Regions from separate parts of the Rhizobium binae genome, predicted to be linked through region 1. Evidence: riboswitches for the same ligand, from Rfam matches in the RefSeq annotation. Region 1 holds a riboswitch; each other region holds the start of a gene.
What was found. Region 1 has a riboswitch for cobalamin ahead of nrdH (glutaredoxin-like protein NrdH). Riboswitches for the same ligand answer to the same signal wherever they lie in the genome.

Region 1 (6,981 bases):
CATCGACGCCTGCCCTTCGCGGATCGCCTGCAGCAGATCGGCGCAGGCCGTTTCCTTGCTTAAGGGGAAGATTGCCAGCAATCCGTCGCCCATGAACTTGAGGATTTCCCCGCCATAGCGTTCGATCGGATCCGACATCGCGTCGAAATAATCGTTGAGCAAATGGATGACATCGTCGCGCGGCCAGAGATCGGAGATCGCCGTAAAGTCGCGCAGGTCGCAGATCATGATCGCCGCGCCGACGGTGGCGCCGCTGCCGCGTGTCGTCACGCCCGACAGGATTTGCTCGCTCGCATGTGGTCCGACATAGGTCTGCAGCAACGTTCGCGCCATGATGTTCTTCAGGCGAATTTCGCTGATTAAGGTCAGGGCCGGAAGGAGATCACGCAGGAAATCGACATGTTCGCTCGTAAAGCCGCCCGGCCGGCTGGTGGAAAATGTAGCCACATGCCGTTTGCCGAAGGTGTGTTCGAGCGGCCAGGCGATATACTCGGTCAGGCCGTCGTCGCGCAGCTCCCGATAGAAGGAATCCAAGTCGGTGTCGACTGCGCCTTCCAGCCGCCTGCGCACCTCCTCCGCACCCTGATGGATCGCGTTGACCGGGCTGGTCAGGAACTCCGGCGTGTTTTCGACGCCATAGGCGAATGTGTTGATCTTCGCCTCTGTGAGCCCTTCCTTCCAGAGGATGCGGGCACCGATCCATTGCGGATGGTTCGTCCGGAAATGCAATGTCGCCCGGGCCACCGGCACCCCGGCCGAAAGCAGCTTCCCGCACATCTCCACCAGAATGTTGTCGATGAAACGCTCGTTCCGCGTCTCGTTCACCAGCCAGTCGAGAATCCGTCTCCTGCGGATCGGCCAGACACCCTCGTCCGCTTCAACGGCAGTCCCGGTCTTGTTCAAAAAAGGCGACATCGAAAACTCCGCTACATCACGCCATCGGCGAGGATCGAATTCAGTTTCCGCTGAATGTGGGCGACAGGGAAGCAAATGATAAGGGCAGACTGCGAGAAAGCCTCAGAAATCCCAATCCTCGTCCTCGGTCGCGACAGCCTTGCCGATGACATAGGAAGAACCGGAGCCGGAGAAGAAGTCATGGTTCTCGTCGGCATTCGGTGAAAGCGCAGACAGGATCGCCGGATTGACCTTGCAGGCTTCGGCCGGGAAAAGCGCCTCGTAGCCCAGGTTCATCAGGGCCTTGTTGGCGTTGTAATGCAGGAATTTCTTGACGTCCTCGGTCAGCCCGACGCCATCATAGAGCGCCTCGGTATATCTCGCCTCGTTGTCGTAGAGTTCGAGCAGCAGGTCGAAGGCGAAATCCTTGGTCTCCTGCCGTCTCTCCTCGGACAACCGCTCCAGCCCGCGCTGGAATTTGTAGCCGATATAATAGCCGTGCACCGCCTCGTCGCGGATGATCAGCCGGATCATATCGGCCGTGTTGGTCAGCTTGGCGCGGCTTGACCAGTACATCGGCAGATAGAAGCCGGAATAGAAGAGGAAGCTTTCGAGGAAAACGCTGGCAATCTTCTTCTTCAAGGGATCGCCGGAACCATATTGCTCCATGATCAGCGCCGATTTTCGTTGCAGGAACTCGTTCTCCTCCGACCAGCGATAGGCGTCATCGACATCGGGCGTCGAGCACAGCGTCGAGAAGATCGAGGAATAAGAGCGCGCATGCACCGCCTCCATGAACGAGATGTTGGAAAGCACCGCCTCCTCATGCGGCGTTACCGCATCCTCCATCAGCCTGATGGAGCCGACGCCGCTCTGAATCGTGTCGAGCAGGGTCAGCCCGGTGAACACGCGGATGGTCAGCTGTTGCTCCGCCGGCGTCAGCGTCGCCCAGGAAGGAATGTCGTTGGAAAGCGGCACCTTCTCCGGCAGCCAGAAATTGCCGGTCAGCCGGTTCCAAGCCTCGAGATCCTTGTCGTCTTCGATGCGGTTCCAATTGATGGCGCGCACGCGGGAAGCTGGCTTGATGGCGATGTTCATTTGGTGGTCTTTCTTCCATAAATTCTAACGGAGCGTGGAGCCCCCTCACCCTGCCCTCTCCCCGCCGGGGAGAGGGGAACGCCGTGTAATCGGCTTGTCTCTTCTCCCCAGCGGGAGAAGCTGCTGGCGGGCGGATGAGGGGGCCATTCGCCCAAAGGCTCGCGGCCCAATTCAACTCAAAGCGTACAAGAGACGCAGCCCTGGACCTCGGTGCCGGACAGCGCCATCTGGCGAAGGCGGATGTAGTAGATCGTCTTGATGCCCTTCTTCCAGGCATAGATCTGCGCCTTGTTGATATCGCGCGTCGTTGCCGTGTCGCGGAAGAACAGGGTCAGCGACAGACCCTGGTCGACATGCTGGGTCGCCGCCGCATAGGTGTCGATGATCTTCTCCGCGCCGATCTCGTAGGCGTCCTGGTAATAATCGAGATTGTCGTTGGTCATGAACGGCGCCGGATAATAGACGCGGCCGATCTTGCCTTCCTTGCGGATCTCGACCTTCGAGACGATCGGATGGATCGAGGAGGTCGAGTGGTTGATGTAGGAGATCGAGCCAGTCGGCGGCACAGCCTGCAGGTTCTGGTTATACAGGCCGGAAGTCATGACAGCCGTCTTCAATACCGCCCAATCCTCCTGTGTCGGAATATGGATTCCTGATTTGTCGAACAGCGCCTGCACCTTCTCGGTCGCCGGCTTCCATTCCGTTTCGATATATTTGTCGAAATAGTCGCCGGAGGCATATTTCGAATTCTCGAAGCCCTTGAAGCTTTGGCCGCGTTCGACCGCCAGCAGGTTCGAGGCGCGAATCGCGTGATAGGTCACCGTATAGAAATAGATATTGGTGAAATCGACGCCTTCCTCCGAGCCGTAGAAGATGCGTGCGCGGGCGAGATAGCCGTGCAGGTTCATCTGGCCGAGGCCGATCGCATGGCTCTCGTCGTTGCCCTTCTCGATCGAAGGGACCGAGGCAATGTGGCTCATGTCCGAGACGGCCGTCAGCGCCCTGATCGAGGTCTCGACCGTCTTGCCGAAATCGGCGGAATCCATGGCCGCCGCAATGTTCAGCGAGCCGAGATTGCAGGAAATATCCTTGCCCAGATGCTTGTAGGAGAGGTCGTCGTTGTATTCGCTCGCCTCGCTGACCTGCAGGATCTCCGAGCAGAGGTTGCTCATCGAAATGCGGCCGGCGATCGGGTTTGCCCGGTTCACCGTATCCTCGAACATGAGGTAGGGATAACCGCTCTCGAACTGTATCTCGGCGAGCACCTGGAAGAATTCACGCGCCTTGATCTTCTTCTTCGAGATACGGGCGTCCGCCACCATCTCCCGGTACTTTTCCGTCACCGAAATCTCGGTGAAGGGCATGCCGTAAACGCGCTCCACGTCATAGGGCGAGAACAGATACATATCCTCGTTGTTCTTGGCGAGCTCGAAGGTGATGTCGGGCACGACGACGCCGAGCGACAGCGTCTTGATGCGGATCTTCTCATCGGCATTTTCGCGCTTGGTGTCGAGGAAGCGCATAATGTCGGGGTGATGGGCGTTGAGATAGACAGCACCCGCTCCCTGACGGGCACCGAGCTGGTTGGCATAGGAAAAACTGTCTTCGAGCAGTTTCATGACGGGAATGATGCCCGACGACTGGTTCTCGATCTGCTTGATCGGCGCGCCGGCCTCGCGGATGTTCGTCAGCGACAGCGCCACGCCGCCGCCGCGCTTCGACAATTGCAGCGCCGAATTGATCGACCGGCCGATCGATTCCATATTGTCCTCGACCCGCAGCAGGAAGCAGGAGACAAGTTCGCCGCGCTGCTTCTTGCCAGCGTTGAGGAAGGTCGGCGTCGCCGGCTGGAACCGGCCGGAAATGATCTCGTCGACCACGTCGCGGGCAAGGGCCTCATCGCCACGCGCCAGCGTCAGCGCCACCATGCAGATGCGGTCCTCGTAGCGCTCGAGATAGCGTTTTCCGTCGAAGGTCTTCAGCGTATAGCTGGTGTAATATTTGAACGCACCGAGGAAGGTCGGGAAACGGAACTTTCGGGCATAGGCCTCATCGAACAGTTCGCGTACGAAATTGAAGGAATACTGGTCGAGCACCTCCTGCTGGTAGTAGCCCTCGGTCACGAGGTAATCGAGCTTTTCCCTGAGATTGTGAAAGAACACGGTGTTCTGGTTCACGTGTTGCAGGAAATACTGCTTTGCCGCCAAGCGGTCCTTGTCGAGCTGGATCCGTCCCTCATCGTCATAGAGGTTCAGCATGGCGTTCAGCGCATGATAGTCCAGCGTTTCCGCCGCTTTTACAGGGCGTTCGCCGGCGGGGTGAGCAAAAGTGCTATGCGGTTTTGCGCCCGCATCCCGCGTCAGAGTTGTTGCCGTGTCCAAAATCGTTCCATTCCGTGTTTGACGTTGGCGACATCTTCTTCCGTGCCCATGAGCTCGAACCTGTAGAGGTAGGGCACCTGGCATTTCTGCGAAATCACGTCGCCGGCGAGCCCGTATGTCTCGCCGAAATTGCTGTTGCCCGCGGCAATAACGCCCCGGATGTGTCCTCGATTCTCCGCATCGTTCAAGAAACGGATCACCTGCTTGGGAACGGCACCCTTGCCACTGTCGCCGCTATAGGTCGGCACGATGAGAACGAAAGGCTCGCGGATACGCAACGCCTCTCCGCCGCTAGAAGGAATGCGCGCCGCGCGCAGCCCGAGCTTGGTGACGAATCGGTGGGTGTTCTCCGATCGGCTGGAATAGTAGACGATCAGCCCCACCGCCGTTTTCCGGTCAGGAGAGCGCACTGATCATATCGGGACGGAAACCCGCCCAATGCCGCTCGCCGGCGATGACGACCGGCGCCTGCATGTAGCCGAGGCTGCGGACGCGATCGAGCGCTTCGGCGTCCTGCGAGATATCGACGATATCGTAATCGACGCCCAGGCGGTCGAGGGCGCGATAGGTGGCGGTGCACTGGACGCAGGCAGGTTTGCTGTAGACGGTAACGCTCATCATGTTCCTCGTGATGTCAAAGAATTCAGGACGCAATACTCGGATCGGACGCCTTGCGACGTCCGGGGCAACGCTTGATGGTGATCTGGCAAAGTCGGCGGCTTAAACGCCCGATACGATCTCTTTCCGGATTTGTGCGGGCGGCGGCCTTGATGTTCTGGACATGACTTCAACCCCGAAGTGCGCATGCGGACGTTCGGGGCAGCGCAACAGGCGCGGATCATTCCGCTTCATGCACGCGACCTTCCGGACACCCCGCCCGTGGACGTTTCGTTCAAGGCAGGTCTCCTGGCTAGCGGGTCGAAGCACCCTGCCCCGGCCTTCCCGAGGCCTCATGCCTCAGTGACCTGAAATCGGACAGTTGCTCGCCGCTTACAGTTGCGGGGGCAGCTCCGGCCTTGTTGCGCCATCATGGCGAAACGCACCGTATTCCCATCTTCGCCCCCAGATCCTGACGAATCGAAGGCACCTCGAACACTAGATATAGTACGCGAATCGAGAAAAGCGTCAATGGGTGGTTGATGCATCGCGTTACGAGCGGGCTGAAATCGCTGCGTTCCTGTGAAAAACATGGATAACGAATGTTTAAGCAAAATGGGCTGTGGAGAACATCGGAACGAATAGAGCCCGCCTGTAGCCGGCTCTGCGATCTTCAATTTCGAAGGCTCGAATCGAGCCGAATAGACAAGCGCCTATCCCCTTATTCGAAGCAGCCGGAGCGCGTTGAACGTCACCAGCACGGTGGCGCCGGTATCGGCGAGGATCGCCGGCCAGAGCCCGGTCATCCCGATGATCGTCGTCACCAGGAAGACAGCCTTCAGCCCGAGCGCAATGGTGATATTCTGAAAAATATTGCGCATCGTCCGCTGCGAAAGCGCGATCATTCGCGCCACGTCGCCGACGCGTCCGTGTAGCACGGCCGCATCGGCCGTCTCCAGCGCCACGTCGGTGCCGCCGCCCATGGCAATGCCGATATCGGCAGCCGCCAGCGCGGGCGCGTCGTTGATGCCGTCGCCGACCTTGGCGACGATGAAGCCCCGGCGTTTGAATTCGCCGACGGCCTTCTGTTTGTCTTGCGGCATCATCTCGCCGCGCCAGTCGATGCCGAGCATGCCGGCGACGGCTGCCGCCGCCCGCTTGTTGTCACCCGTGAGCATCATCGCCTCTATCCCCGCTGCTTTCAGGGCCGACAGCCCGGCTTCAGCATCCTCACGCGGCTCGTCGCGCATGGCGATCAGGCCGGCTGCCGCGCCATTGACGAGAAGCACCGACACGCTCTTGCCCTCGTCGTTCAGCGCACTGATGCAGGCGTCCTTTTCCCCATCAAGCGCCCCGCGCTCGCGAGCGGCGGACGGCGACAGCAGATCCAGAGTCTCGCCCCCGACTTTGCCCGTGACGCCCTTGCCCGGCAGCGCCTCCAGCTCGAAGGCCGGCGGCACGGGAACGCCGTCCGCCTTGGCGCGGTTGAGGATCGCAAGCGCCAAAGGATGGCTGGAGCCCTGCTCCAGCACCGCCGCGCGCGACAGGAGCTGCGCTTCGTTCAAACTGAAGGAAACGATATCGGTCACCTGAGGCTTGCCTTCCGTCAGCGTGCCCGTCTTGTCCAAGGCGACCATCGTCACCTTCCCAAGGCCTTCCAGCACCGCACCGCCCTTCATCAGCAGTCCGCGCCGCGCGCCTGCCGAAAGCGAGGCTGCGATTGCTGCCGGCGTCGAGATGACAAGCGCGCAGGGGCAGCCGATCAGCAGGATGGCAAGGCCCTTGTAGATCCATTCAGCCCACACGCCGGCGAGGAACAGCGGTGGAACGACTGCAACCAACGCCGCGACCACCACGACGCCTGGCGTGTAATAGCGCGAGAACCGGTCGATGAAGCGTTCCGTCGGCGCCTTCGATTCCTGCGCCTCTTCCACCAGCTTGACCACCCGGGCGATGGTGTTGTCGGCCGCGGCCGCTGTGACGCGAACCCTAAGCACCGCATCGCCATTTA
Region 2 (6,981 bases), 380 kb from region 1:
ATCAGTGGTTGATAGAAGGGCTTGATGTCCTTATTGGCGATCGCGGCGCGCAGCTTGGTTTCCAGGGAGGCGCGCTCCGTTACCTTATCCTGCATCGAAGTTTCGAAGACGAGATAATGGTTGGGACCGCGTGATTTCGCCTCGTACATGGCGAGGTCGGCACGATGGGCGGCATCCTCCAGCGGTTCGGCTCCCTCAGCCCAGCGATCGTAGCCGACGCTGGCCCCGACCTCGACTGCAAAGCCATCGATATGAATCGGTCGGGTCACGGCCTGAATCAACAGCTTGGCGAAACGCTCCTCCCGCTGCGCCGTCAGGGCGAAGGCGACAATAATGAATTCGTCGCCGCCGAAGCGGTAGACGCAATCGGCGTTGCCGAGTGCGCAGATGCGCCTTGCGACTTCGATCAACAGCACGTCGCCGCCCTTGTGGCCGACGAGATCGTTGACTTTCTTGAAGCCGTCGAGATCGACGGAGAAGATGGTGACGTTGTGGTTCCATTCCTCGATTTCGGCTTCGTCGCTCTTGGCCGGCCGTGCGAAGATCTTGCGCTCGAAGGCGTAGCGATTCGGCAGCTTGGTCAGGTGATCGTGGGTTGCCGTCCAATCGGCCTTCACTTGAGCGGCGACGCCCAGTTCCATTTCCCTGCGCAGGTCGGCGATGCGCAGCACCGAATAGATGAAGCTCATGGCGCCGGCGATGCCGAGGGCCAGAACGAGCTTGTCGGCGCCGTACTTGCTGAAACCGGTCATGAAAGAGACCAGGCCGTCGCCAAGCTGCAACAGCGCGCCGAGGATCCAGAGCGTCACTCCGAGCACCACGACTGAAACGCATTGCCGTCCGGCCCTGCTTTGGAAAAACGCCGGCATTATCGCCTTCTCCATCTCCATCCTGCGCCGAACTATCACGAAAATCTGAAATGTTCGTTGAAACCAGAAGGCGAATTATTGGAGGTGATAGACTTTTGCGGTGCCGTCGGTGCAGCGGCAGTGCGTCAAATGGCGTTGCTGCAGCTGTTCTGCGGCCTGATCCAGGCCGGCAATGTCTTGGGATTGAACGGTTGAGCTGGCATTTCTGCAAAGAACGAGGACGAGCGTGCTGCCGCATCGCTCGCCCTGTCTCGCTTTATCAGGTGGTGACGATCAGCAGCGGAACGCTGACGACCAGACCGACGATAATGAAGGTCGCGACACGCATCAAGCGCAGGCGCCGCGTGCGTTCCCCACTCCAGTCATATGCCATGTCTTCCATCTCCTTGGGACAAGGAAGTAGTCCCGGTCAAACCCGGTTGAATAGAGATGACGCGATTTGCTTGCGTAAGGCTGGATCTTATCAGGGATCGCTAATGCGCCGCTCTTTCCTGGCCACGGTGTTCGGATCTGACGGCGAGGAAAGGCTCCACATCTAAAGGCGCAGCGACCAGCGCTGTCCGTTGCTGGTCATGCGAAGGACGGCGAGCGGCTCGACGTCGATCAGCCAGAAGGCGGAAAGCGGCGCTTGAAGCACATGCGCGACCGCCGCCCTGATGACGGCTGCGTGGCTGATGGCGATCACATGGCCTGCGAGCAGGGATTGCTCATCCATCCAGCCGGCAACGCGTCTGCGCAGAGCCAAAAAGCTCTCACCGCCGTGCGGTGCGGCTTCCGGATCGCTCATCCAGGCCAAGAGATCGTCAGGTTCCTCGGCCCCGATCGCCGTGATCGGCCTGCCTGCCCAGCGGCCGTGATCGCAATCGCGTAGCGCCTGGTCTGTTTCGGCTTGAAGACGAAGGGCTTCGGCGGTCTGGCGGGCACGCAAAGCGGGGCTCGTGATGATGCGGTCGGCGCGGGGCAGGGCGGCCATCCTGCCGGCCTCCTCGGCTGCCCTGTCATCGAGCGGTTCGTCGAGCGGGAACAGCGCCTTGCGGCTTGCCGCCGTCGCGCCGTGGCAAATCCAGGTGAGGCGCGTATTCACGATCGATCTCATCTCCCGGAATGCTATGGGGACGAGCCTTGCCGGCTCGGTGAAGTTTCGTTGACAGTCTCTCCGGCGAGCAGATATAACCGTGGCGTTGCGGGTTTGGAAGCCGGTGAAAATCCGGCGCGGTCGCGCCACTGTAACCAGCGTGTCGAAGGTCTTCGCGCTGGAAGTCAGACCCTGCCGCACAAGCACTCTTTCGACTGAACGCGTCATTCCGGAGGAATACATGTCTGACACCACTTTCGCGCCCGTCGCGGCACCGGCGCCGATCCCCGTAGGAGAAATCCTGCCCTGGGCCATCTTCGGCGGTCTGCTGATGCTCATAGCCGTCTATTTCGTCGGCACCGAGGAAGGCGCGATGGCGCTGTTCAACGGAATGTACGTGCATGAATTCGTGCATGACGGCCGTCACCTCCTCGGCTTTCCCTGCCACTAAGGGAATCTGACATGGTTGGAAATCTTCTGCTTCGCGGCATGCTCGCGGGCCTGATTGCTGGCATTCTCGTTTTCGCCTTCGCCCGTGTCTTCGGCGAGCCGCTGGTCGATGCGGCGATCTCCTTCGAGGAGGCGAGCGCGCAGGCGGCCGGCGAAGCTGCTGAACCCGAAATCGTCAGCCGCGCCACGCAGGCCGGGATCGGCCTTTTCACCGGCGTGATGGCCTACAGCATCGCCGTCGGCGGTCTTTTCTCGCTCGCCTTCGCCTTCGTCCACGGCCGTTTCAGCAGCCTTTCGGCGCGTGGCACCTCGGCCGTCATCGCCATCGCCGCCTTCGTGGCGGTCGTCCTGGTTCCCGGCATTAAATACCCGGCCAACCCGCCGGCGGTCGGCAATCCCGATACGATCGGCGTCAGGACCGAGCTGTTCTTCCTGATGATCGTCGTCTCGCTTGCCGCGCTGATCGCGGCGGTCGCGCTTTCACGCCGTCTTTCCGAGCGTTTCGGTCTCTGGAACGGCGCGATCGTCGCCGGCACCGCCTATCTCGTTTTCATCGGCCTCGTGCTCTTTCTGCTGCCGCCGATCAACGAGGTGCCGGAGAATTTCTCCGCGATGGTGCTCTGGCGTTTCCGCACGACCTCGCTCGGCATGCACGCGATCCTTTGGGCAGTGCTCGGCCTTGCCTTCGGGGTACTGGCGGAAAAGCGCCTTGCCGCCAAAGGCGGGACGCGGCCGGCATTTCAGTGATCCCGTCTACCGGTAGGCTCGCTGCATTCTCGCCGTTGGGCTTGACCCGGGGGCTGGTTCTCGGTGCGGGCACGCTGCTCTTCATTGCCGGAAATTGCCTTGCCCACGGCCGCAGCGCCGGGGGCAGCCATGCCGGCCTCGATATCCCGGAGATTTCCCATGGCGAGATGGCGGTGATTTCCGACTATCGCCGTGGGATCATCGAACTCGCATCGCAGGCGGTCGATACGAACGAGCCGTTCCGCCGCATCCTGAACTATGCCGAGATCCAATATTCCTATTGCATCTGGGGCAGGGTGCCGGGAAGCGTGACGGATGAGGAAAGTCCGTTCAACGAATGCGCACATGCCTATCTCGCGGCGACGAAAGCCGTGCTGATGGCGATGCGGGACATGCCGCGGGAAGCGCATGCCGCGGGCGAAATCATCTCGGCCGTCGATGCCGATATGGTGCGCCGCGGACTTGCGCTCATCACCTGCCGGTTCAGCGGCCAGGCTTTCAACACCGCCGACATCATCAAGCCGCGCTGGAGCCAGGTTCCGCTTCATCCGGCCAGCATGGCATGGTTGACGGGAGTTGCTGCCCTGGTCGGTCTTGCCGTCCTTGCGCTTAGACGCGTCCTGCGGCCGAGGGCTCAGTCGTCGGAATAGCGCTGCTCGCGCCACGGATCGCCATACATGTGGTAGCCGTTCCTTTCCCAGAACCCGGCCGTGTCGGCGGGCATCAGTTCGATCTGGCGCAGCCATTTGGCGCTTTTCCAGAAATAGAGATGCGGCACGACGAGGCGCATCGGGCCGCCGTGATCTGATGTCAGCGGCAGGCCTTCCCACGAGGTCGCAAGAATGGCGTCTTCAGCGGCGAAATCGGCAAGCGGCAGGTTGGTGGTGTAGCCGTCATAACTCGTCAGCATGACGTAGGCCGCTTCCGGCTTCGGCATGGCGAGATCGAGCAGATTCCGCGTCGAAACGCCTTTCCAGTTGTTGTCGTAGCGCGACCAGGTGGTGACGCAGTGGATGTCGCTGACCTTTGTGCTCTGCTCGATCGCCTGGAAGGCGGCCCAATTGAGGGTGAGCGGTGTTTCGACCAGGCCGCGGACATCGAGCCGCCAGCTGTCGGTGGAGATGACCGGCTGCTGGCCGAGATCGAGCACCGGCCAGTTCCTGACGAGGTGCTGACCGGGCGGCAACCGCTCGGCCTCAGCACGGCTGACGCGGCCGGTCAGGAATTTGCCCTCCGCCGCCCAGCGGCGCTTGGAACTGGTCAGCTTGCTGTCGGCGGGCGTCCGGTCGTCGTTCATGAGCGGGTCTCCTTGCGTTGCCGCAATAGGACATTCGGCTCCCCGAGTGTCAAGTTTCGGCAGCCCCTTGGAAATCCCCGTCCGCATCATTAGAGTTGGAGCCCGTCGGGCGTGCCTTGCTGGGGAGTGGAGGCAGAAAGGGAGGAGCCGGACCTGTCTTCGAGATATCGTGCGATAGCGGCGCTTTTGGTGGTGCCGCTCGTCATCTTCGCCTTCTTCACCTATGGAAGCGCGATTGCGACGCGCGCCTATATGGAGGAGGCCTCGGCGCAGGCGGGAACAGCATTGCGCCTTGCCGTTTCGGCGCTCAGCGGCCATCTCAATCGCTACGAGGCGCTACCGGCGCTGATTGCCGATCACGACGATATCAAGGAACTGGTCAGCACCCCCGACGATAGGGCGTTGCGTGAGACCGCCAACCTCTACCTGAAGGCGATCAACGGGCTGTTGAAGTCCTCGGACATCTATGTTGTGAAGCCGGACGGAGAGACGATCGCGGCCAGCAATTACGATGGACCGGGAAGCTTCGTCGGGCAGAATTTCAACTACCGGCCCTATTTCCAGGAGGCGATCGAAGGCCGGCAGGCGCGATTTTATGCGCTCGGGACCACCTCGCTGAAACGCGGCTATTATTTCTCGGCGCCGATCAGGGTCGAGGCGGATATTCGTGGCGTCATTGTCTTCAAGGTCGATATCGACATGATCGAATCCTCCTGGAGCGGTGGGGAATACAAGATCTTCGTCTCCGATCCGGAGGGCATCATCTTCATGTCGGGCAGCCCGGAATGGCTCTATGGGGCCATTCTGCCGCTGACGGCCGACCGTATCGCCCGAACGGAAGCCTCGCGTCGTTATGCCAATGCCAGGCTGACGGCGCTGCCGGTAACGCGTCACCGCTTCGAGCAGCACGAGCTGATGACGCTGGCGAGTGATCGGGGTGCAAGCGAATATCTCGTGCTGTCACATTACATGCCGGCCGAGGACTGGACGGTGAACGTGCTGATGGAAACGAGTTCCATCCGTGCGCAGGCTCGCACCGCGTTAGTGGCCGTCTTCCTCATTCTTTGCATCGCCGCGCTTGCCGTGGCCGTGCTTCGCCAGCGGCGGGCGCGGCTTGCCGAGCGCATGCAGTTGCAGGCCGAGGCGCGCGGCGAGCTCGAGCGGCGAGTAGAAGAGCGCACCGCCGACCTTGCCCGCGTCAACAGCCGCATCGAGGAGGAGATCTCAGAGCGGCGGCTGACCGAACAGCAGCTTCGTCAGACCCAGGCCGATCTGATCCAGGCCGGCAAGCTTGCCGGGCTCGGGCAGATGTCGGCGGCTCTTTCGCATGAGTTCAACCAGCCGCTCGCCGCCGCCAAGACCTATACGGACAGTGCCGCCGTGTTGATCGACCGCGGGCGAATGGAGGAGGCGCGGGACAATATAAGGCGGATCGGCGGGCTGATCGACCGCATGGCATCGATCAGCCGGCACCTGCGCAACTTCGCCCGCAAGCCGAACGAAAAACTCGGGCCGGTCCCTCTCGACGAAGCGATACGCGATACGCTGGAAATCGTCGCGTGGCGGCTGAAGGCAGCGGACGCCGAGCTCCGGCTCGACCTCGGGATACGACCGCCGGTCGTGCGCGCCGGTTCGGTGCGTCTGCAGCAGGTGCTGGTGAATGTCATCTCCAATGCCGCCGACGCGGTGGAAGGGCTGGATGACAGGCGCATCGAGGTTTCGGCCTTCGAGGAGGCCGGCAAGGTGGTGCTGAAGGTGCGCGACCATGGGCCAGGTGTGCCGGCAGCGATCGCCGAGCGCATCTTCGATCCGTTCTTCACGACGAAAGGCGTCGGCAAGGGGCTCGGTCTCGGCCTTTCGATCTCCTATAACATCGTCAAGGATTTCGGCGGCAGCCTTGCCGCCGCCAATCATCCCGAAGGGGGCGCGGTGTTCCGCATCGAGCTGCAGTCGGCGGCGGGACTGATGCCGGAGGCGGCGGAATGAACGATGCGAAGATCCTGCTGGTCGACGACGAGGAGGAGCTGCGCCGGTCGACGGCGCAGGCGCTGGAGCTTTCCGGCTTCAACGTCGAGACCTTTTCGAACGGCGATCATGTGCTGGAGCTGATCGGCTATAGCTTTCCCGGGGTCGTCGTCAGCGATATCCGCATGCCCGGTATCGACGGCATGACGCTGATGCAGAAGATCCGCGAGGTCGATCCGGAGGTGCCGGTCATTCTCGTCACCGGCCACGGCGATGTGCAGCTCGCTGTGAAGGCGATGCGGGAGGGCGCTTATGATTTCATCGAGAAACCGTTTACGGCGGAGATGCTTGCCGGCGTCATTCGCCGGGCGATGGAGCGGCGCGGCCTCGTGCTCGAAAACCGGCTGCTGAAGGCAGTCGCCGGCAAACGCGACGATATCGAGGCGCGGCTGCCCGGGCGCACGCAAGTGATGGTGGATCTCCGCTACCGTATCCGTGCCATCGGGGCGAGCGATGCCGATACGCTTATTGTCGGCGAGACGGGCGCCGGCAAGGAAGTCGTGGCCCGCGCGCTTCAC
Region 3 (6,981 bases), 1.5 Mb from region 1:
TCCCCGAATGGCCCTTGCACCAGGCGATGGTCACCAGGGCGTTTCGGGATAGCTGTAGGTCGACCGCCTTCCAGAGGTCCGCGTTGGCGATCGTTCGTTTCCGGCCGTTTCCATTGGGGCTGCTTTTCCTCCAGCCGTTATTTTTCCAGATTGGCCGCCAGCTGTTGCAGCCTTTGACGGCATAGACGGAATCGGACCAGATGATTGCGCCTTCGTCTGCTGCTTCCCTGTTGATCCATGTTGCTGCCTCGAGCAACGCGAATAATTCCATGGAATTATTCGCGGTATCCTCGACGCCACCGAAGCCGCAGGCGATTTCCACGGCATCTCGGAAAACGACGAAGGCCCAGCCCCCTTGCCCGGAACCGGGTTCATGACAACCGTCCACGAACAGGTGAAGGCCGCCTCCGGCTTCCGGTGCGTCGGTTGGTGTTGCGGGAGGTTGGATCCTGCCGGAAAGGCCTGCCATTTTAACCGAGTCTCGGGCAATTGCTGGATAAGATGACGAAAACACGCTAGAAATTTCACTGAGCTTGTTAAGAGAAATACGTTAAGGGAAACGCGCGGCCGGTTGAAGTCGCATGCGACCCATCGACCGTTTGCTCATTCCGGGACGACGCCGTGAAACGCCGAAACCTGTCTTTTGTGCTTCTCCTTGCCTTCGCGACGCCCGTCGCTGCGCAGACAAGCGCCATCTGTGATGACCTGCGCGGCCGTCTGGCCGACTTGCCGCGATCGATCGGCAACGGCAATGGTCCGGAGGCACGCCACTTTGCCGGCGCGATCGCCGAGCAGAATCTTGAGCTGCGCAAGGTCCGCAACGACCTGCGCAGCTATGGCTGCACTTCGGGTAGCATGGTGGTGATCGGGGGCGATAACGCCGAATATTGCGCTGAGCTCTCGCAGGCTGAAGCCCGGATGATCGATAATATCCAGTATCTCCAGGATCGTCGCGCCGAACTGCGCAGTCAAGGCGCCGGTGATGACGGCGGACGCCGCGAGCTGATGGCCGCGATCGAACAGAACGGCTGCAACAGCGAGAATTTCTACGACCCTTCCGAGCGTAGCGCCGACGACCCTGCCCCCAGCATCGAAGAGCAGGCGATGCGCGGCGATACCTTCATTCCGCTCGGCGGCGGTCAAGAGGTCGATCCGCGTTACGGCCTGCCGCGGGCCGAGATGATGTCGCCGGTCAGCACCATCTGCGTGCGCAGCTGCGATGGCGGCTTCTTCCCGATCAGTTCGAACGCCACCTCGGTCGATTTCGGCCGCGACGCTGAGACCTGCGCCAAGATGTGCCCCGGCATCGAGACCGAGCTTTTCTATCGTGACATCAGGAGCACGGACGCCTCGAATATGATTTCGGTAGCAACCGGCACGCCTTACAGCGCCATGCAGAACGCCTTCGTCTACAAGAACCGCGCGCCTGGTGAGAAAAACGCCTGCGCCTGCAATCTCACCGCCTATTACGAGGAGATGCGCGACAAGCAGGCCGTGAGCGAACCGCCGCAGCATGGCTCGATCACGACGATCCGCACCAATCCGGCGACAAAGAATGCAGCGACAACACCCGCGCCGCAGCCATCCGTTCCAGATCGTCCCTATGATCCCACGCAGAACAAGGTCCGCCAGGTCGGCCCGCAATTCTTCGCCGGCGACCAGGGCTCGATCGATCTTGCCAACCCGGCAACGCCAGGCCCTCAGCCGCAGCAGCAGTGACCGCTACTGCTCGCTCCGTCCCCAGCCATCATGGAAGACGAGTTCCTCGAGTGGCAGCCGCTGCCGCCAGCCTTTGACGGAAAGCTCCGGCTCGTCATACAGCCGATCGACGAAGCCGGCGCAGAGCCAGGCGACCACCTCGATATGATCGGGGATACCGAGAATGGTTTTCAGCTCGCCTTCGCGAAAGATACTGACCCAGCCGATGCCGATCCCTTCGGCGCGCGCCGCAAGCCAGAGGTTCTGGATGGCGCAGACCGTCGAATAGGAATCCATCCGCGGATTGTGCGTGCGGCCCAGCACGACGCTGCCGCTGCGTGTAGGATCGCAGGTCACGCAGATCCCAAGTGGCGCCTCGGCGATGCCTTCAAGCTTCAGGGAGCGGTACGCCTGCCGCCGCTCGCCGTCAAACATCAGCGCCGCTTCCTCATTCGCCTTGGCAAAGGCATCCCGGACACGCGCCCGCACCTCCGGTTTTTTCACCAGGATGAAATTCCACGGCTGCATGAAGCCAACAGAGGGCGCGTGATGGGCGGCCGTCAGAAGCCGCGCCACGACGTCATCCGGCAACAGATCGGGCAGGAACTGGCTGCGCACGTCGCGCCGCGTCATGATCGCGTGATAAACGGCCTCGCGTTCGGCGAGAGAAAAACCTGATGCCACCGACATGGCATCCTCATCAAAGGGTCGCATCGTCAAATCCCCAACAACGCAACCGCCCGCCGTCCGCGCGGGTTGGGTCTATCTTGCCAGGCCGGTCTTCTGACTTGGCGTCATCCGTCTGCCGCAGCCTTCCCGGCAATAGCCAGTGGCATGATGAAGCGGCAGGCGTCGGCCTTACAGCGTTGGGCACGTTCCGGTCCTGCACCGGATTCCCGATTCTCCCGCCTGACCGGCGGGCACCTGACCGGGCATCTATTTCAGTAAATGAGCACCGGGGCAAGAACCGGCGAGAGTGCGAGAGCGAAACAACTTTCGCCTGGCCTGCATCCCATTCCACTTTATCATTTATTCACATGTCAAATACACAATTCGTTTGCGCGTTTTGGGTTGCAACTCCGACATGGGCATGATCGCTCATAATGTGACCGTCAGCGTGGATGCCCGTGTCGATACGCCGGTCATGTCCGACCGAGCCGCAATTCCAGGCCCCGCGGATGTTCCAATTTTTGAAAACGATGCCTCTGACAGCCAAGCTGGCGGCGATTATCGTTGCCGTCAATCTTTGCGGCATTTCGGCCCTCGCCACCTATACCTGGGTGTATGAAACCCGGGCGCTGATCGACGGCGCCAAGGCAAACTGGTCGAAGGATGTGGAGCAGTTTGCCTCTCTGGCCGCAGGCGGCGTCAAATGGGGTAAGGCGAATGCGGTTCGCGAGGCCTATTCGCTTTACCGTGACGACCCCTCGCTCGATCTCGTGCAGTTTGCCGCATTCAACGCCGAGCCCACCGCCGTCGATAGCTGGTCACGCGACGGCATGGCCAGTTTGACCACGCCGGCCGATCTGGCGAAGCGCCTCAGTGCGAAACCCGACAAGACAACGGTCGATGATGGCGGGATATCAGCCGGATTGGTCACGATTATCGCCCCGCTGCCGGTGGACAAGTCAGGCAAGGCAACCGGTTACATCGTCACCAACTGGTCGGTCGAAAAGATTGCTTCCGAAGTCAGGCAGAAAGTCCTCGTATCGCTGCTCACGCAGTCGGTTATCACCGCGCTTGCCGTCATCGCCTTTCTTCTCGCCATGCGTAGCCTCGTTGGCCGCCCTCTCAGAATCCTCAGCGAGCGCATCGGCGCGCTGCAGAAAGGCGATCTGACCTCCCCCGTCACCTATAAAGAGAATGGCGATGAAATCGGCTTTCTCGCGCGGGCACTCGAGGTCTTCCGTCACGAGGCGATCGCAAAAGTCGAAAGAGAGCAGGCTGCTGCCGAGCAGAGCGCCGCTTTCGACGCCGAACGGGCCCATAACGCGTTGCTGACGGAAGAAGCCAACAGCCGGCAGCGACAGGTGATGATCAGCCTTGCCAACTCGCTGGAAAAACTCGCCGCCGGCGATTTCTCGATCCAGCTTGCCGATCTCGGTCCTGAGTTCGATAAGTTGCGGCAGGATTTCAACAATATGGTCCAGGCCGTCGCGGCCGCGCTGACAGAGATCAAGATCGCCTCTCTCGCAGTTGAAGGCGGGTCGAGCGAGCTGGCCTCCTCCGCAGATGAGCTCGCCAAGCGAACCGAGCAACAGGCGGCAGCACTCGAGCAGACCGCCGCCGCACTCGATGAAGTGACCACGACTGTCAAGTCATCGTCGCAGCGCGCTGAAGAAACCGGAGAATTGGTCGAGGAGACGAAGCGCAGCGCCCAGGTATCGGCGACGGTGGTGCGTGACGCGATCGGAGCGATGGACAGGATCCAGACCTCCTCCAGCCAGATCGGCCGCATTATCGGCGTCATCGATGAAATTGCTTTCCAGACGAATCTGCTGGCGCTGAATGCCGGCGTCGAGGCCGCGCGTGCCGGCGAAGCCGGCAAGGGGTTCGCCGTTGTCGCCCAGGAGGTTCGTGAACTCGCTCAGCGGTCGGCGAATGCGGCGAAGGAAATCAAGCACCTGATCAATGTCTCGGGCCAAGAGGTCGCCGCCGGCGTTGGACTGGTGAACGAGACCGGGGACGCTCTCCTGAAGATCGAGGAACAGATCAACCGCATCAGCGACAGCATCGCTTCCATCGTTCAGTCCTATCGCGAACAGGCAACGGGATTGCAGGAAATCAACGGCGCGATCAACCAGATGGATCACGCGACGCAGCAGAATGCGGCGATGGTTGAGGAAACCAATGCGGCCTGCCAGGAACTGCTCTCTCAAGGACGCCAGCTCCAGGATTCGGCCGGAAGGTTCGTCGTCGCTGCGTCTTCGGCAAGCCAGGTCAAGCCGGCTGCCCACAGCACTCGTCACTCTCGCTCCGAGCCCAGAGCCGTCGCGCCCCGGCATGCGGGAAATGCCGCCGTCGCCGCCTCTCCGGGCGCCTGGGAGTTCTGACGTCATCTACCTCCGACAAAAGCTTATTTCTCAGCAACTGATCACAGGAAGGGAACAGTCATGAAGAGAGTTGTGACCGCATTGCTTTTCGCCTCTGCTGCATTCGCCGCGCCCATGGGCGTAGCCATGGCCGAGGATGCCAAGCTCGCTCCGATCGCCGATTACGTGAAGAGCGACGTCAAGCCCTGGCTCAACGATCCCGCTATCATCGAGGCCATCAAGGCGCAGGACGCTGCGAATGCCAAGCTTAGCGAAGCCGACATCGACGCTCTCGACAAGAAATGGCGCGCCGAAGTCGATGGCTCCGATCACTCGATGATCGACGGCGTGCTAGGCAATGCGCTGTCGAAACTCCTGCAGGAAAAGAAGGAGGCCTCAGGCGGCAAGATTACCGAGATCTTCGTCATGGACGCAAAGGGGCTGAATGTCGGTCAGAGCGACGTGACCTCCGACTACTGGCAGGGCGACGAGGCCAAATTCCAGAAGTCCTTCGGCGCCGGCAAGGATGCCATTTTCGTCGACGAGATCGAAAAGGACGAGTCGACCCAGACATTGCAGTCGCAGGCAAGCGTGACGATTTCGGACGATGCGGGAACGCCGATCGGCGCCATCACGGTCGGCGTCAACGTCGACGCCCTGTGATCGCAGCAGCGGCCTTCAGTTAGCAGTTGTTATGAACACGGTGGCCCGGAGGCGTGCGCTCTCGGGCCACACGTCTTCAGGCTACGGCCGAAGCGATTACTAACCTTGGAGCATCCGATTTCAGGCAGCAAATTCTGCGTGACAACGGGGAGCCATGACGCTACATACGCCTGATGTCGACGACTTCAATTTACGCCTCGCGATTTTATTGGTACCGCTGCTGCCAGCGGATGCGGGTCCGTGCGTAACTGAATTCGACACGACGACAACCCGAACAGCCGCTAGTCTACCTGGCGGCTTTTTTGTTTCCGCACGGTATGACCAAACAGGAGCCACACCGTGCCCGATACCATTGATGATCTGCGTATCCTCGAGATCACGCCGCTGACCAAACCTGCAGATATCATCGCGGAAATCCCCCGAACCGTTGCAGTCAGCGCGACGGTGACCAGCAACCGTCGTGCGATCCATAAGATTCTCGAGGGAGAAGACGACCGCCTGATCGTCGTCATCGGCCCGTGCTCCATCCATGATCCTGCTGCGGCACGCGAATATGCCGAGCGGCTGGCGGAACAACGGCAGCGCTTCTCGAGCGATCTCGAAATCGTCATGCGCGTCTATTTCGAAAAGCCGCGCACCACGGTCGGCTGGAAGGGCCTGATAAACGATCCGCATCTCGATGGCAGCTACCGCATCGAGGAAGGACTTCGGATTGCCAGGCGCCTGCTGCTCGACATCAATGCGATGGGCTTGCCTGCCGGCGTCGAATTCCTCGAAACGATCACGCCGCAATACATCACCGATCTCGTGAGCTGGGGCGCGATCGGCGCACGCACGACCGAAAGCCAGATCCATCGCCAGCTCGCCTCCGGCCTCTCTTGCCCGATCGGCTTCAAGAACGGCACGGACGGCGGCGTTCGCATCGCGCTCGACGCTATCCTCGCCGCCTCGCAGCCGCATCACTTCCCCGCCGTCACCAAGGACGGCCAGGCTGCCATTGCGTCAACAAAGGGCAACGAGGACTGCCATATCATCCTGCGCGGCGGCAAGCGGCCGAATTATGAGGCCGCCGATGTCCAGGTGGTGGTCAGCGAAGCCGTCAAGCTCGGCGTGGATCCCCGCATCCTCATCGACGCCAGTCATGCCAACAGCAACAAGGACCCGATGAATCAACCGCATGTGGTCAAGGACGTCGCCGGACAGATCGCCGCCGGAAACCGCCACATCAAGGGCATGATGGTCGAAAGCAACCTCGTGGCTGGCCGTCAGGATCTCGTCCCCGGCAAACCGCTGGTCTACGGCCAGTCCATTACCGATGGCTGTATCGACTGGGATATGTCGGTCGCTGTGCTGGAGGACCTCGCTGTTTCCGCCCGCGAGCGGCGGAACGCGGCGGCCGCAGCCTAGGCCGCGGGGAAATATTTGACATAGGCAAACTCGTCACCGTCTGGTGACCAGCAGGGCACGTTGATCGTGCCCTGCCCGCCAAATAGCTCGAACAGCGTCTTCAGGTTGCCGCCATCCATATCCATCAGCCGCAGCCGCACGTCGAGATCGCGCGGGTGGTCAAAAACGTTGGCGTCGTAGG

Region 2: it holds a riboswitch for cobalamin, as region 1 does, so the genes downstream of both, J2J99_RS17870 (CbtB domain-containing protein) here and nrdH (glutaredoxin-like protein NrdH) in region 1, are expected to answer to the same signal.
Region 3: it holds a riboswitch for cobalamin, as region 1 does, so the genes downstream of both, bluB (5,6-dimethylbenzimidazole synthase) here and nrdH (glutaredoxin-like protein NrdH) in region 1, are expected to answer to the same signal.

Annotation. Positions count from the first base shown of each region.
Region 1 covers NZ_CP071604.1:4,035,204-4,042,184, forward strand. Annotated here, with positions in the region: gene J2J99_RS19685 (adenylate/guanylate cyclase domain-containing protein) at 1-915, opposite strand, end outside; gene nrdF (class 1b ribonucleoside-diphosphate reductase subunit beta) at 1,018-1,992, opposite strand; gene nrdE (class 1b ribonucleoside-diphosphate reductase subunit alpha) at 2,169-4,373, opposite strand; gene nrdI (class Ib ribonucleoside-diphosphate reductase assembly flavoprotein NrdI) at 4,352-4,756, opposite strand; gene nrdH (glutaredoxin-like protein NrdH) at 4,770-4,991, opposite strand; cobalamin riboswitch at 5,253-5,479, opposite strand; gene J2J99_RS19710 (heavy metal translocating P-type ATPase) at 5,684-6,981, opposite strand, start outside.
Region 2 covers NZ_CP071604.1:3,650,452-3,657,432, reverse strand. Annotated here, with positions in the region: gene J2J99_RS17885 (putative bifunctional diguanylate cyclase/phosphodiesterase) at 1-869, opposite strand, end outside; gene J2J99_RS17880 (hypothetical protein) at 927-1,064, shown strand; gene J2J99_RS17875 (histidine phosphatase family protein) at 1,405-1,953, opposite strand; adenosylcobalamin (AdoCbl) riboswitch at 2,032-2,187, shown strand; gene J2J99_RS17870 (CbtB domain-containing protein) at 2,186-2,395, shown strand; gene J2J99_RS17865 (CbtA family protein) at 2,407-3,141, shown strand; gene J2J99_RS17860 (hypothetical protein) at 3,177-3,791, shown strand; gene J2J99_RS17855 (sulfite oxidase-like oxidoreductase) at 3,776-4,438, opposite strand; gene J2J99_RS17850 (sensor histidine kinase) at 4,550-6,424, shown strand; gene J2J99_RS17845 (sigma-54-dependent transcriptional regulator) at 6,421-6,981, shown strand, end outside.
Region 3 covers NZ_CP071604.1:2,506,924-2,513,904, forward strand. Annotated here, with positions in the region: gene J2J99_RS12285 (ribonuclease H family protein) at 1-469, opposite strand, end outside; gene J2J99_RS12290 (DUF2865 domain-containing protein) at 622-1,719, shown strand; gene bluB (5,6-dimethylbenzimidazole synthase) at 1,723-2,412, opposite strand; cobalamin riboswitch at 2,455-2,641, opposite strand; gene J2J99_RS12300 (methyl-accepting chemotaxis protein) at 2,877-4,751, shown strand; gene J2J99_RS12305 (hypothetical protein) at 4,812-5,393, shown strand; gene J2J99_RS12310 (3-deoxy-7-phosphoheptulonate synthase) at 5,733-6,800, shown strand; gene J2J99_RS12315 (TolB family protein) at 6,797-6,981, opposite strand, start outside.